DNA from 2 places in the Enterobacter sp. SCRI0065 genome. Region 1 is predicted to be linked to the other one. Evidence: predicted binding sites of a transcription regulator. Region 1 holds the regulator's gene; the other holds the start of a gene.

What was found. The regulator LexA, encoded in region 1, represses DNA repair genes until DNA is damaged. The targets are predictions, from matches to a motif close to TNCTGTATGTACATACAGNA.
Region 2: dinG (ATP-dependent DNA helicase DinG) is a predicted target of LexA. The motif match lies at 2,258-2,277, and genes of this name have one in related genera.

The regions. Positions count from the first base shown of each region.
Region 1 is NZ_JCBAJB010000006.1:33,750-38,732, forward strand. It holds gene plsB (glycerol-3-phosphate 1-O-acyltransferase PlsB) at 1-1,171, opposite strand, end outside; gene AC6EMZ_RS16080 (diacylglycerol kinase) at 1,326-1,694, shown strand; gene lexA (transcriptional repressor LexA) at 1,804-2,412, shown strand; gene dinF (MATE family efflux transporter DinF) at 2,478-3,797, shown strand; gene AC6EMZ_RS16095 (CsbD family protein) at 3,943-4,152, shown strand; gene zur (zinc uptake transcriptional repressor Zur) at 4,236-4,751, opposite strand; gene AC6EMZ_RS16105 (cupin domain-containing protein) at 4,867-4,983, shown strand, end outside.
Region 2 is NZ_JCBAJB010000001.1:563,279-568,261, forward strand. It holds gene cecR (transcriptional regulator CecR) at 1-558, opposite strand, end outside; gene rhlE (ATP-dependent RNA helicase RhlE) at 791-2,191, shown strand; gene dinG (ATP-dependent DNA helicase DinG) at 2,294-4,471, shown strand; gene AC6EMZ_RS02775 (fimbrial protein) at 4,458-4,961, opposite strand; gene AC6EMZ_RS02780 (fimbrial protein) at 4,966-4,983, opposite strand, start outside.

The sequences.
Region 1 (4,983 bases):
TACGGGAGCGGCCACCTTCAACAAAGTACTCCACGGAATAGCCACGGCTGAACAGTTCGCCCAGATATTCGCGGAATACGGTGGAATAGAGCTTGTTGCCTTTAAAGGTACGACGAATAAAGAACGCACCCAGACGGCGGAAGATCGGACCTGCTGGCCAGAAGTTCAGGTTGATACCGGCGGCAATATGCGGCGGGACCAGCCCCTGGTGATACAGCACGTACGAGAGCAGAAGATAGTCCATGTGGCTGCGGTGGCAGGGCACATACACAATTTCATGGCCATCGTGCGCAAGCTGGCGAACACGCTCAGCATTGTTCACGTTGATGCCTTGATAGAGCCGGTTCCACGTAAAGCTCAGGATGCGATCGGATAAGCGGATCATCTCGTAAGAGAAGTTCGCTGCAATCTCTTCCATCAGTGCGATAGCGTTTTGTTGTGCCTTCTCGTGAGAGATTTTCTTGCTACGGGCTTCATCTTCAACGGCGCGGGCAATCGCTTTGGATGCCAGCAGTTTGTTGAACAGATCCTGACGAGCAGGAAGGCGTGGTCCCACGGCTGCCAGGCGCTGGCGAGCGAAGTGCATACGCGCGACGCGGGCCAATTTTTGCGCGATAGTCTTGTCGGTTCCGTGCTCATCAGCCATACGGCGCAGAGAAACAGACGGAGAGAATCGGACGAAGCTATCGCGACCAAGCCATGACACCGCAAAGAATTTTTGTATACCGTTAAGCATACGCAGCGGCGGGTTTTCTTCGCCTTTTTGACGCCCTGGACGACGACCAAACATCACCGACACCGGCACCATCTGGACATCCAGGCTGGGGTTACTGCGGTGCAGATCAAGGTAGTCGTGGAACAGCTTAATGGACTCTTCCTTCGGCGTGTAATAGGTAAACACGCGCGGGCCGCCGTGGATAAACACGTAGCGCGGCAGCAGAGTACCGTCAACCTCCAGCGGTTCCAACGGATCGGGTAAGTCGTGCGCCAGACATTGGGCGCGAAGCGTCAGTAAGTCTGCCTTCGAGTTATAAGGCAAAACGTACATAATAGGGCGCGAGGTATCGAGCCCTAATTCCAGCGCAGGTTCCGCCGGGATAGACTTACTTTTTACCAGGACGCTTAATGGTAAATTAAGTAATTTGTAGTAGATTCTTGGCCAGCCGGACATAAACGATGTAAAGCCTCTGGTTAATAATGCAATTGCGGCGCAAGGATAACAGAAAGCGCGCAAAATTTCTGTTGTTACCCGTCATACTTCAGGCTGTTGCGAAACGCGCTACAGCTATAGTTACTGACGCTAAATCTAAAAAAAGGTTCTTTTAATGGCCAATAATACCACTGGGTTTACCCGTATCATCAAAGCTGCTGGTTATTCGTGGAAAGGTTTCCGCGCTGCCTGGATCAATGAGGCTGCATTTCGTCAGGAGGGCGTAGCCGCTATCATCGCGGTCATTATCGCTTGTTTCCTTGATGTTGATGCTGTAACCCGCGTACTTCTCATTGGTTCGGTTCTTTTGGTGATGATAGTGGAAATTCTCAACAGTGCTATCGAAGCGGTGGTAGATCGTATCGGTTCTGATTTCCATGAACTCTCGGGGCGTGCCAAAGACATGGGGTCGGCTGCGGTACTGTTGGCGATTATCACCGCTGCCATTACCTGGGGCACGTTACTTTGGTCGCATTTACGATAAGCCTTCAGGAATCGAATAAGTCTCTGGTTTTTTGTGCAGTTTTTGGTTCCAAATTCACCTTTGACTGTATATACTCACAGCATAACTGTATATACACCCAGGGGGCGGAATGAAAGCGTTAACGGCCAGACAGCAAGAGGTGTTTGATCTTATCAGGGATCACATCAGCCAGACGGGAATGCCACCTACGCGAGCGGAAATCGCGCAGCGTCTGGGTTTCCGTTCTCCAAACGCCGCTGAAGAGCATCTCAAAGCGTTGGCTCGTAAGGGCGTTCTTGAGATTGTATCTGGCGCGTCACGCGGCATTCGCCTGCTGGTGGAAGAAGAAACGGGGATCCCTCTCGTGGGTCGCGTTGCGGCTGGCGAGCCACTGCTGGCGCAGCAGCACATCGAAGGTCATTATCAGGTCGATCCTGCCATGTTCAAACCGAGTGCAGACTTTTTACTGCGCGTTAGCGGTATGTCCATGAAAGATATTGGCATTCTGGATGGCGATTTGCTGGCGGTTCACAAAACTCAGGATGTACGCAACGGCCAGGTTGTCGTCGCACGTATCGATGATGAAGTGACCGTAAAACGCCTTAAAAAACAGGGTAATACGGTGCAACTGCTACCTGAAAACAACGAGTTTTCCCCCATTGTGGTTGACCTGCGCGAACAGACCTTCTCCATTGAAGGTTTAGCGGTAGGTGTCATCCGCAACGGTGAATGGCTGTAATCTCTTCCTGACAGGCTACGGTCTCCCGTAGCCTGACTCTCTTTTTCCTGCTCCGGTACTCTCTCATGTCTCTGCTGACAATCTCAGACAAGGCATTATGGCGTCTCGCGCTGCCAATGATCTTTTCGAATATCACGGTTCCTTTACTGGGATTGGTCGACACGGCCGTCATTGGTCATCTGGACTCGCCAGTCTATCTGGGTGGCGTGGCGATTGGCGCAACGGCGACCAGCTTCCTCTTTATGCTGTTACTCTTTTTACGGATGAGCACCACAGGGTTGACCGCTCAGGCGTTCGGCGCGAAAGATCCCGTGCGCCTGGCGCGAGCGCTTATTCAACCTCTTATTCTTGCACTTGGTGCCGGATTGCTCATTGTTCTGCTGCGAACGCCGCTGATCGACCTGGCACTGCATATCGTTGGTGGCAATGAAGCAGTACTGGAACAGGCTCGTCGCTTTCTGGATATTCGCTGGATTAGCGCTCCCGCCTCACTGGCTAATCTGGTCCTGCTCGGCTGGCTGTTGGGTGTGCAGTATGCACGTGCTCCTGTGATCCTGCTGGTCGTGGGGAACGTCCTCAATATTGTTCTGGATCTGTGGCTGGTGATGGGGCTGCACATGAACGTGCAGGGCGCCGCGCTGGCAACGGTCGTTGCAGAATACGCCACGTTTTTCATCGGCTTATGGATGGTCAAGCGCGTGCTGGCGATGCGCGGAATCTCCCTGGCGATGTTGAAAACAGCATGGCGTGGGAACGTCCGAAAACTGCTGGCACTTAATCGCGATATTATGCTTCGCTCTTTACTTCTTCAGCTCTGTTTCGGTGCCTTGACGGTACTGGGCGCGCGGCTTGGCCCGGAGATCGTCGCCGTCAATGCCGTATTGATGACGTTGTTGACCTTTACCGCCTATGCGCTTGACGGTTTTGCTTATGCCGTTGAGGCCCATTCTGGGCAGGCATACGGCGCAAAACAGACGGGACAATTGCAGGAGGTCTGGCGCGCAGCGTGTCGGCAATCTGGCCTGGTGGCGCTGGTTTTTGCTCTGATCTATGCGCTTTTTGGCAGTCAGATTGTGGCGTTACTGACCTCGATGTCTGAACTGCGTGAGCTGGCAGGCCACTACATCATCTGGCAGGTTGTACTTCCGGTGGTCGGTGTCTGGTGCTATTTGCTGGATGGCATGTTTATCGGTGCAACCCGAGGAGCCGAAATGCGCAACAGCATGGCAGTGGCGGCGGGTGGTTTTGGGCTCACGCTGTTTACCGTACCCTGGTTTGGTAATCACGGGTTGTGGCTGGCGCTTGCCGTTTTTCTTGCTCTGCGTGGGCTGTCGCTTGCGCTGATCTGGCGTCGTCACTGGCGCAATCAAACCTGGTTTGCCTAGCGGCTTCGTTGGGGGAAATGGTTAAAGATTCTGAATAACGAAACGTGTGCCGCATCCTCATCTACAATTATTATCAAGTCCAGCAGGAAATGAACGTTACGGACGATACAAATTGACGTGATACCCGAACGATGAGGATTTGATTATGAATAAAGACGAACTCGGTGGTAACTGGAAACAGTTCAAAGGTAAAGCGAAAGAACAGTGGGGTAAGCTGACTGATGATGACATGACGATCATCGAAGGTAAGCGCGATCAGCTGGTGGGTAAAATCCAGGAACGTTATGGCTACCAGAAAGATCAGGCTGAGAAAGAAGTCGGTGATTGGGAAAAACGTAACGATTATCGCTGGTAATCGAACACTTACCGACCTTTTCTACCCGAAAGTACATGGACGTACAATCCCTGGGGGCGGCTATTAGCCGCCCACTTTTATTTTCAGCGCGGTTTTTTCTTCACATGCACTGAATGGTCATGCTGGCAGGCATCCTGATGGCGACACGCTTCCACTTCCACACAGGCGGAACATAATCCGTGCGCTTCAATCACATTGTGGCGTAGCGCAAAGCCCATCTTTGCCGCTAAGGAATGCATGATATCCTCAACGCCTTCTGCACCTTTCTCTTTCACCGCTCCACAACGATCGCAAATAAACATCGCCGAGGTGTGTGTGGGCTGATCGAACAAATGACACAGCACGTAACTATTGGTCGATTCAACTTTATGCACAAAGCCTTGCTCTAGCAGAAAATCTAACGCCCGATAAACGGTAGGTGGCTTAGCCTGCGGCTCGCTTTCACGCAGCAGATCGAGAAGATCGTAGGCGCTTATCGCCCCTTTTTGCAGACTCATCAGACGCAATACTTCCAGGCGCTGCGGAGTCAGGCGCACATTGCGTTGCGCGCAAAGCTTCTCAGCTTGCGCTAACAGCTCCGGCATTGTGGTCTCATCCATTTAGCACCTCGGATATGTTTAGGTTTGAAGCCTTCACTTTATCATGTTCTGTTAAAAACGCCGAGATCCCGCACCCTGTGCTATACCTGACGCATTGCCACTCTGGACACAAACCATGAAAAGACCCGACTGTATTCGACACTGGCGCGATATTGAAGGCGCTGATGATTCCACTTATCCCGACAGCGACGAACTTTTTTCTATTGGCGCGCCGCTGGCCAGAAGACTAGGG
Region 2 (4,983 bases), on a different contig from region 1:
AATCGTTTCTCGTCCCAGGCGAAAAGCGAGGACCTGGCCGAGCAGGGCATGGGTATGCAAAATGGTTTCTGTATCATCAGGGTTGCGCCCGGTATAGGCCGCGATAAGCCGGGTCAAATGCGCATGCATGGGGTCGATAACCCGATCGTGGACCAGTTGATAGGCGGCAGTGGGCGAAAGTTGCTCGCGTGAGATAAACTTACTCAGATTGAGCGTATCGTCGTGCGTCAGCAGCCGAATCATATTGTTGCAGGCGTCGAGGATCAGCGCCCGAATTGCAGCACGATCCGGTGTGGGATCGTCAAACAGCGCGGTGGCGGCTTCGACGTGCGTGTGGAATTGAGTCCCGATGAAATCGGCTATCCACTGGGCGCAGGCAAGATACAAATCTTCCTTCGAACCAAAGTAATAGGGAATGGCAGCGATGTTTTGCCCAGCCTGGGCCGCAATATCGCGGGTCGTGGCATGGAGTCCGTATTCGCCAAACTGCGCCAGTGCGGCGGCGATGAGCTGACTCTTGGCCTGTTCACCTTTGGTGGTTGTCGGAGTGGGATTCATAACACCGTTAAAAGTTAATCAATCGATTGATTAAGATTATGTATAAATTTTCACCTTGTCCAGTCGGTCGGAGCAATATTTCGCTGAGGAATCATCGAGGGATATTTTATGCGCCACTTCACAAAATCTGCTACACTCCGCTGCTTCGTGACATTGTGGTTTTTGTCCTACTCTTTTCGTCTTATCTCCCTGAAAACTACACCTGTGACGGTCGGGGCGGTTCGGAGTTTTTATGTCTTTTGATACCCTTGGCCTGAACCCAGAAATTCTGCGCGCTGTCGCAGAACAGGGATACCTCGAGCCAACCCCCATTCAGCAGCAGGCAATCCCTGCGGTGCTGGAAGGCCGTGATCTCATGGCCAGCGCACAAACCGGTACCGGCAAAACGGCGGGCTTTACCCTGCCGCTGTTGCAGCGTCTGGTGCAGAAACAGCCTCATGCCTCTGGTCGTCGCCCGGTGCGCGCCCTGATCCTGACGCCAACCCGCGAACTAGCTGCTCAGATTGGCGAGAACGTGCGTGAGTACAGCCGCTATCTCGACATCCGTTCGCTGGTGGTTTTCGGTGGCGTGAGCATCAATCCACAAATGATGAAACTGCGCAGCGGCGTTGATGTCCTCGTCGCCACGCCGGGCCGTTTGCTGGATCTTGAACATCAGAACGCCGTTAAGTTGGATCAGGTAGAAATCCTGGTGCTGGACGAAGCCGACCGCATGCTGGACATGGGCTTTATCCACGATATCCGTCGCGTGCTGGCAAAACTGCCTGCTAAGCGTCAGAACCTGCTGTTCTCTGCGACCTTCTCTGATGAGATCAAAGGCCTGGCGGAAAAACTGCTGCGTAACCCGCTGGAAATCGAAGTGGCGCGCCGCAACACCGCCTCTGAGCAGGTGTCCCAGTACGTTCACTTTGTGGACAAAAAGCGTAAGCGGGAACTGCTGTCGCAGATGATTGGCGAAGGTAACTGGCAGCAGGTGCTGGTCTTTACCCGTACCAAGCACGGCGCTAACCACCTGGCTGAACAGCTGAACAAAGATGGTATTCGCAGTGCCGCTATCCACGGTAATAAAAGCCAGGGCGCACGTACTCGCGCATTAGCTGACTTTAAATCCGGTGACATTCGCGTACTGGTGGCAACCGACATCGCCGCGCGCGGTCTGGATATTGAAGAACTGCCGCACGTGGTGAACTATGAATTGCCAAACGTGCCGGAAGATTACGTTCACCGTATTGGCCGTACCGGTCGTGCGGCGGCAACCGGTGAAGCACTTTCTCTGGTCTGCGTAGATGAGCACAAGCTGTTGCATGACATCGAACGCCTGCTGAAGAAAGAGATCCCACGTATCGCCCTCGAAGGCTATGCGGTTGATCAGTCCATCAAAGCTGAGCCGATTCTGAATGGTCGTCAGGGTGGCGGTGGTCGTGGACAAGGCGGGCGTGGTCAGGGTGGTGGCGGTGGACGCAGCCAGCAGCCGCGTCGTTCCGACGGTAGCGCACCGAAAGCGGCAGGTAAACCTCCGCGCCGTACCGGTGATGCGAAGCCCGCAGGTGAAAACCCGTGGCGCAGCGGGGAAGCAAAACCCGCAGGTGAAGGCCAGCGTCGACGCGGCCCGCGTAAACCTACCAACGCGTAGTAATCTGGAAGCCCGGCCGTAAAGCCGGGTTTTTCTTTTTGCGGCGGAGAAAATAAAGTGCCACAATAGTGGCTGTTTATACAGTATTTCAGGTTCCCCCCGATGGCTTTAACCGCTGCGCTCAAAGCGCAAATTGCCGCCTGGTATAAGGCGCTGCAACAACAGATCCCTGACTTTATTCCCCGAGCCCCGCAGCGGCAGATGATTGCCGATGTGGCGAAAACGCTCGCCGGAGATGAGGGCCGGCATCTGGCGATCGAAGCGCCCACTGGCGTCGGGAAAACCCTCTCCTACTTGATACCCGGTATTGCCATCGCGCGTGAAGAGCAAAAAACACTGGTGATTAGCACCGCCAACGTGGCACTCCAGGATCAGATCTACAGCAAAGATTTGCCGTTGCTGCGCAAAATTATCCCTGAGCTGCGATTCACCGCCGCGTTTGGTCGCGGTCGCTACGTCTGCCCGCGTAATCTGGCAGGGCTTGCGAGCAGTGAGGCGACGCAACAGGATCTGCTGGCGTTCCTCGACGACGATCTGACGCCAAACAACAAAGCCGAGCAGGATCTGTGCGCGAAGCTCAAGGTCGAACTTGATGGCTATAAATGGGACGGCCTGCGCGATCACACCGATAAAGCCATTAGCGACGATCTGTGGCGACGCCTGAGCACGGATAAAGCCAGCTGTCTGAATCGCAACTGTCATTACTATCGCGAATGCCCGTTTTTCGTGGCCCGCCGAGAAATCCAGGAAGCCGAGGTGGTGGTCGCCAACCACGCGCTGGTGATGGCGGCGCTGGAAAGCGAATCGGTCCTGCCCGATCCTAAGAATTTACTGCTGGTGCTCGATGAAGGACACCATCTGCCGGACGTGGCGCGCGATGCGCTGGAGATGAGTGCGGAGATCACCGCCCCGTGGTTTCGTCTTCAGCTTGATCTGTTCTGTAAGCTCATTGCCACCTGCATGGAGCAGTTCCGCCCTAAAACAACGCCACCGCTGGCGGTGCCGGAACGACTGAGCGAACACTGCGAAGAGGTTTACGCGCTGATCGCCTCGCTGAATAACATTCTCGATCTTTATCTGCCGGCGACTCAGGAGGCCGAGCACCGCTTTGCGATGGGTGAGCTGCCAGATGAGATCATGGAAATCTGCAAGCAGTTGGCGAAGCACCTCGAAAAGCTGCGTGGTCTGGCCGAAATGTTTTTGAACGATCTCAGCGAAAAAACCGGCACCCATGATGTGGTGCGCGTGCATCGCGTCCTATTGCAGATGAACCGCGCATTAAGCATGTTCGAAGGGCAGAGCAAGCTGTGGCGACTGGCGTCTCTGGCGCAGGCCTCTGGCGCTCCGGTGACCAAATGGGCGACCCGCGATGCCAAAGACGGCCAAATTCACCTGTTCTTCCACTGCGTGGGGATCCGCGTCAGCGATCAGCTTGAAAAGCTTATCTGGCGTAGCGTGCCGCACGTGGTAGTGACATCCGCCACGTTGCGATCGCTCAACAGCTTTTCCCGTTTGCAGGAGATGAGCGGTCTGAAAGAGAAGGCGGGCGATCGCTTTGTCTCGCTGGATTCGCCGTTTAATCACTGCGAGCAGGGCAAGCTGGTGATTCCAAAGATGGAGCACGAGCCGCTGATGGAACATGAGGAGAAGCATATTGCCGAAATGGCGGCCTTCTTCCGCGAGCAGGTCGAGAGCAAAAAATACCCCGGCATGCTGGTTCTTTTTGCCAGCAACCGTGCTCTTCAGCTGTTTTTAACCTTTGTCACCGATTTGCGTTTATTACTGCTGGTGCAGGGCGATCAGCCGCGCTATCGCCTGGTGGAGGCGCACCGCAAACGCATTGATAGCGGCGAGCGCAGCGTACTGGTGGGCCTGCAATCTTTTGCCGAAGGTCTGGATCTCAAAGGCGATTATCTGACGCAGGTGCATATTCATAAAATTGCCTTCCCGCCCATTGATAGCCCGGTGGTGATCACCGAAGGCGAGTGGCTGAAAAGCCTGAACCGCTATCCGTTTGAGGTGCAAAGCCTGCCGGCAGCGTCGTTTAATCTTATTCAGCAGGTGGGGCGTTTGATTCGTAGCCATAGCTGCTGGGGAGAGATTGTCATTTATGACAAACGCTTGCTGACCAAAAACTACGGTCAACGTTTGCTGAATGCGTTACCCGTTTTTCCTATCGAACGCCCTGAGGTGCCTGAGGTAAAAAAACGCCCGGCACAAGCGGTGACCGGGCGTAAGAAAAGCATCCGTGCTAAAGGGCGCGGTCCTACTGGTAAGTAAAAGTCACCTGCACGACGCTGCTGAACGTTCCCGCGCTGATGGGCATGGAAGTGGCGTAATAGCGTGCGGCTAAAGGAAAGGTGGCTGTACGATCGTCCTGATTAATCAGTTCGTTAAAGCTCGCTTGCGGGGCAATAAGAATATTGTCCTGCCGATCGGCTATTTCCAGCGCAAGCCCTTTTGCACTGCCGGTATTCGCGAATTTTGTCGGATGCACACTGTCTGCCTGTCCGTAAAAAAAGGCGTTCGCCAGCGCGAGGGTCGCCGGGCAGTGCGTGACCTTCAGCGAAAACGCTTTCCATTCACCGGTATCGCCCACGTCCTTGAAATCACTTGAGGCCGCCTGTCCCAGATCGACGGTCAGATTCTTACTGGCGCTGTCTATAACGCAGGTATTTGCGTAAATGTTCCCCGTCATTTGCACTTCAATCGTGTCCGCAAAAGCGGGCGACAGCACGCCAGGAATGAGTAAAAGCAGGATTTTTTTCATCGGGTCACTTATAGGCAAGAGT